Linked DNA regions of Desulfatibacillum aliphaticivorans DSM 15576. The protein of the gene in region 2 interacts with the protein of the main gene of each other region in a pairwise test. Links are inferred from orthologs where the notes say so. Each region holds a gene or a part of one and is shown on either strand. Other genes may lie near its edges.

Region 1 (2,907 bases), on a different replicon or contig from region 2:
CACCACCAGCCGGGTGGGGTTTCGGATGATGCTTGCCAAGGGCAGGATTTCTGAAAGATGCCGCAAGACCAACGCTTCGCTCATCTCCCACCGGAAAAACTGCAGGGGCTTCCAACCCGTGCTCGCCAGGACGGCGAAGGCCAGAACGCCCGTCAGGAACCAGGGCGAAATCCGTTCCCTGGGCATGCGCCCGGCGCCGGTCAGCACTAAATACCAGACCAGAACGCCGGGAAACAAAGCCGCGTGGGGAAAGTCGGGAAATCCAGCGGTTTCGTAATCCTGTGCCAGCCAGGCCCCGTAGAACAGATTCTCTTTGGCCGCGTTAAACCATTCCGACGGAGAATAGGCGAAGGTGTATGAAAACAGGCTTTCGCTGGAGCCCGTCATCTGATCCAGGCGATACTGCACCATGGTTTGCAAATAGGGCAGGGCAAGGGGCAGGATAAGCAAGACGCCCATGAATCCTGCGCCCGCAATGGCCGGGATATGCTCTTTGGTGAAAAAGGCCTTGCGCCGCCAAATCACGATGGCCGCCATCAAATATACGGCGAACAGGCAGTGATAAAAATACATGTAAAACTGGAGCGCCAGCAGGCCCACGGCGATGTACAAATGCCGGGATTTGTCCTCGTGGATGTATTTGAACAAAAACAGGACGATCCACGGGACGATGACCATGTTCATGTCGATGAAGTCCACGGTGCGGCACTGGGTCGCGGCCGTGAACGAAAACACGACCCCGGCGACGACTCCGGCCGGCGTGCTTTGCATCAGATACTGCGCCAGAAAGAACATGGAAAAGGCCGAGCCAATGAGCATGAACAGCATGGCGCCGTTGATTGCAAAGTGCAGGTTTTGGGTGGGCAGAAAAAACAGGCCGAAAATCTGGGACAGGCCGAAGGGGATGCCCAAGAACAAAAAGGGCGATTCCAGCGGCGCCGTGAGGCCGGGATCAAAGGCTTTGTGCAGACTGAACGGATGCTCTTGCAAGAATAAAATCGCCTGCTCAGCCATGAACCCGCCCGTGGGAATGGTGTTGAAAGAGCCCGGGGTGACCTCGCCCATGTGCAGAGCCATGGGCCAGGTGTGCAGCACGGCCAGGGCGGCGTACAACGCCAGAACCAGGCTGTAGGTTGTGAGCTTTTTCAAGGATCCCCTCCCGGGATTCCGAATTTGCGCCAGGGTTGCCTTTACATTTAGGCGGCCCCGGAGGAAGATGGACAAGGCCTTAGCAAGTGGGCTGATTATGCTGGAAAAGCGCGGATATGGCAAGGGGGGAATCTGGGCCGGGCCGCTCCGGCGCTTGGGCCGAAAGCCGGCGCCGGGGGATGGACTTTGGCCCCGCCTACTTTTTGGGAAGCGTGATCTGCCTTTTTTCAGGATCTTCCTGCTGGCGATAGAATATGGCCATATGCCCTATCATCCCCACCATTTCGCACTTGGCGCCCTTTTCAATGGCTTCTGAGATTTCGGTCTTCAAGGCCTTTTCCTTGTAATCCCCAAACTTGACCTTGATCAGTTCGTGGAGGTCCAGAGCCTCGTCCACCGAAGCGATCAAGCCGTCCGTAAGCCCTTTTTGGCCTACAATCACCACCGGCTTCATGCCATGGGCCAGGCCCCGCAAATATTTTCTTTCAAAACCCTTCAGTTCCATTATCGTCTCCCTTTGCTTTTATAAGGCAGCGCATGAATTCACCGGCGGCGGCTTATTCACCCGCCGCATTCATGGTTTGTTTTAACGCATTTTTCAATCTCAGGTCCATCTCAATCGCAGCCAAAAGGCCATCGTCTTCTTCCAAAGTTGGAGACAAGGCCCCCGGAGCGAGCCACATCTCCTTACACGAAAACCCATAAAAGGCAAGAAGCATTGGAAAGGTGGCAGGTCTATTCCGGGATTCGCCCGCCGTTTTTCCCTCTCCGGTTGGTGGCGCCCTTTTTGCTTAAGCAAAAGCAGGCTTTTCCATACAACGCCCCATCAAAGCGGGCCTCATATCCGGCCCAGAAGGAGCTTTTGACTGTCACAAGACATGATCAGGCTTGTACAAGCCGTTTACTTCCGCCTTTAAATAGGGGGTTGCGGCTCTTAAGGATTTGATGTTGTCAGATTTTTGGCGGAACGCCAATGTTATGAACATGCATCTGCGCGTAAAAGCGTCTTGGCAAGAAAAATCACTGGCTGCGGGAGGAGAAGATATGGGTTCGATAATATCACTGGTGAAAGACATGACCATTCGGTCCAAAATGATCATCAGCTTTTTGGTCATGATTGCATTCATGGTCATTATCGGAATGGTCGGTTTTTCAAGCATGAAAGTCATCCGCAGCCATATGCAGGACATTTTTAACGTCCGCATGCCGGGGATCGACTTTCTCATCGAGGCGGACCGGGATCTCCAGCAATTGCTTGTGGCCGAGCGCTCCATGATCTTTGCGGATGTAGGCTCCGAGGAATACAAAGCCTTCATGGGAGACTATGAGGAGAATTTCCAGCAATCCGCCGCCCGGTGGGGCAAATACAAGGCCCTGGCGTTCACACCGGAAGAAAAAGCGATCCTCCCCAAATTTGATGCAGCCCGCAAAAAGTGGGAAGACATCAGCAGAAAAGTTTGGGAGGTGCGCGGCGATGGAAGCCCGGAAGGCAGGAAAGCGGCTATCGCCCTCTCCCAGGGCGAGGCCTCCGCCGCTTTTGAAGGCATGCGGGATTACATCAACGAGCTTACGGAAATCAACCTGGGCCTGGCCAAAGCAGCGGACAAGGCCGCCACGGAATCGTTTTCCGGCGCCGTCACCACGCTCCTGGTGATTACCAGCCTGGGTTTTCTGGCCGGCTTGTTTTTCGCCTTTGTGTCCATACGCAGCGTATCCAAGCCTTTAAGCCAGGTCATAGCCTTTGCCGAGGATCTGCGG
Region 2 (2,954 bases):
CGGCTTCGTCCCCGCCGGTTCCGGCGCGTATTTCCAGGATGACGTTTTTATCGTCGTTGGGGTCCTTGGGAAGCAGGAGGATTTTCAGCTCGTCTTCCAGGCGAACCTGTTCCTTGTCGAGCCGGTCGATCTCCTCTTTGGCCAGATCCTTGATGTCCGGGTCCGGATCCTTGAGCAGTTCCTTGCTCTCCTCCAGCCCCTCCAGGACCTGCTTGTATTCCCTGTAAGCCTCCACCACCTTGGAAAGATCGGCGTGCTCCCGGACATATTTCTGGTAGACCTTTTGATCGCCCACAATTTTGGGGTCGCTCAACAGGGATTCGACTTCCAGAAAACGCTGTTCAACACCTTCCAGCCTGTCTAACATGACTCTTCGGTTAGCCTCTTTACGTTTCAATAGGTCGTTAACATCCCGGAATAATTGATAATAAATAAACTCCGGGCGGGACGCGAAGGAACATGCAGCCCACGCCTCACTGCTTAAGAGCGGCGGCGACGGACGGGATGCGCGTCCCCGTGTCAAGGCCAAAAAAATGCCCGGGGGGCGAAAAAGCTCCCCGGGATTTTGGCGTATTCACCTTGCAGCCTTGCCGAGCAAGGCTCAAGCCTGCGACCTACTGATCTTGTTTGGCTTCCTGGGCCTGATTGAACTTGGCGTACTTCCTGCGGAAGCGCTCGATGCGTCCGGCCGTATCCACCAGCTTTTGCTTGCCGGTGAAGAAAGGATGGCACTGGGAACAAATTTCCACGGTCAGGTCATCGACGGTGGAACCCGCTTCCACGGTGGCGCCGCAGGCGCAGCGGATAACAGTAGTTTCGTATTTGGGATGGATGTCTTTTTTCATATTTCCTGGCTCCTTAAAATGCCTTGATCAACCCGTCAGCCGTTCATCGACTGCAAGAAATCCTCATTATCGCTCGTTCCTTTCATTTTTTCAAGTAAAAATTCCATGGAATCGATCGGATTGAGGGAAGAAAGCAGTTTTCTGAGTATCCACACGCGGTTGAGGGTTTCCGGAGGCAGCAGGAGCTCTTCCTTGCGCGTGCCGGAACGGTTGATGTCGATGGCCGGGAAGGTCCGCTTGTCCGCCAGACGGCGATCCAGTTGCAGTTCCAAGTTGCCCGTGCCCTTGAATTCTTCGAAGATGACTTCGTCCATGCGGCTTCCGGTGTCAATCAGGGCCGTGGCGATGATGGTCAGGCTGCCGCCTTCCTCCACGTTTCTGGCCGCTCCGAAAAAGCGCTTGGGACGATGCAAAGCGTTGGAGTCCACGCCGCCGGAGAGAATCTTTCCGCTGGGGGGCACTACCGTATTGTAGGCCCTGGCCAGACGGGTGATGCTGTCCAGCAGGATGACCACGTCCTTTTTATGCTCAACCAGGCGTTTGGCCTTTTCAATGACCATTTCGGCCACCTGCACGTGGCGCTGGGCCGGTTCGTCAAAGGTGGAGGAGATGACCTCGGCCTTGACCGAACGCTGCATGTCCGTCACTTCCTCGGGCCGTTCGTCGATGAGCAGCACGATGAGGAAGACGTCCTTGTGGTTGGCGTTGATGGAATTGGCGATATTCTGCAGAAGCATGGTCTTGCCGCTTCTGGGCGGAGACACGATGAGTCCGCGCTGGCCGAATCCGATGGGCGTAAGCAGGTTGATGATCCTGACCGAGTAATTGTCCGCCTCCCGCTCCATGTTCATGCGGTCGTTGGGATACAAGGGCGTCAGGTTGTCGAAGAGAATCTTGTCGCGAGAGACCTCGGGGTCTTCAAAGTTGACGGACTCCACCTTCAACAGGGCGAAGTAGCGCTCCGACTCCTTGGGCTGGCGGATCTGGCCGGCCACGGTGTCGCCCGTGCGCAGGTTGAAGCGGCGGATCTGAGAGGGAGACACGTAGATGTCGTCCGGTCCGGGCAGATAGTTATAGTCCGGGGCTCTCAGGAACCCGAACCCGTCGGGAAGGATTTCCAAGGTGCCTTCTCCGTGGATCATGCCGTTCTTTTCGGTCTGGGCCCGGAGGATGGCGAAAATAAGCTCCTGCTTGCGCATGCCGGCCGCGCCTTCGATATTGAAGGACTTGCCAATAGCCGCGAGCTCATTGATTTTCTTGTCTTTTAGTGCTCCAAGGTTCATTGGGGCGAATTCTTGATCCATATGTTTTTTCCTCAAAATATTCAGATTGCAAGATCTGGGTTATCGGGGGCGGTGATTATATTGTCAAATACAGAACAGCGCCGCATCCGGAAAAGGCGTCAATCGATAACAGCGTCCCCCCCGGGTACATTAATTATAAGGCCGTCTGCCGACCCCGTTTGTTGGATAAACGGGCGGGCGCCGTGGAGAAATTCCTGAACTGAATGTTGGCGCAGTCTCCGATATCAGAATCGTACAAACAGGGGGTAGTTACCTACTGTTGGCGTATTGTGAAGGATTACTATATGACTTGTAATGAGGCCTTAAATTTACCCTTTTGATTTGGTCCTAATCCTAAATGAGTGAAATGCGGTCCCTATCCTCCGGCAAGGATAAATCAAAAGCCACACCGTGTCAAGCCATTTCGGTGCGTTTATATAGCAATGCGTAAGGGTGTTTCAACCGATTAGGATTTGTACATTTTATCAGCCCCAAATCCCACACGTCAATAAAAAATCAACATAAAAAATCAACCGGAAAACTGATTTGGGGACCGGCGCCAACCAAAGGGGCTTCAAACATGGATCAAATCCATAAGATTTGTTAATAGAATTATCGTACATAAAAAAATGAGCTAAAACGGACCGAAAGCGTCATGATGAATAACAATACGAGAGAGTTTCAAATTACAGCTCCCGGCGGGACCATATACGCCAGGGCGTGGACGCCGGAGGGTTCGTACTCCCAGGTCCCTGTCATCCTGCTTCACGACTCTCTGGGCAGCGTGGACTTATGGCGGGGCTTCCCGGAAATCCTGGCGGAAAAA

Evidence for each region. Proteins that work in one complex are often made in the same cells at the same time.
Region 1: the proteins of rho (region 2) and yhbY interact in binary tests that used the Escherichia coli proteins (3 or more experiments, as listed by UniProt). The link is inferred for Desulfatibacillum aliphaticivorans DSM 15576 from one-to-one orthologs.

Annotation. Positions count from the first base shown.
Region 1 is NZ_KE386982.1:151,355-154,261, forward strand. The notes cover bases 1-2,894. They hold yhbY (ribosome assembly RNA-binding protein YhbY), read right to left. Parts: upstream 1,655-2,894; coding sequence 1,346-1,654; downstream 1-1,345. Other genes in these bases: G491_RS0126800 (glycosyltransferase family protein), read right to left, coding at 1-1,149; G491_RS32775 (methyl-accepting chemotaxis protein), read left to right, coding at 2,194-2,894. Also shown: more of G491_RS32775, read left to right, coding at 2,895-2,907.
Region 2 is NZ_KE386983.1:130,432-133,385, reverse strand. The notes cover bases 5-2,945. They hold rho (transcription termination factor Rho), read right to left. Parts: upstream 2,129-2,945; coding sequence 881-2,128; downstream 5-880. Other genes in these bases: G491_RS0128230 (alpha/beta fold hydrolase), read left to right, coding at 2,784-2,945; rpmE (50S ribosomal protein L31), read right to left, coding at 615-845; prfA (peptide chain release factor 1), read right to left, coding at 5-367. In the rest of the region: more of prfA, read right to left, coding at 1-4; more of G491_RS0128230, read left to right, coding at 2,946-2,954. UniProt on the Escherichia coli protein: Facilitates transcription termination by a mechanism that involves Rho binding to the nascent RNA, activation of Rho's RNA-dependent ATPase activity, and release of the mRNA from the DNA template.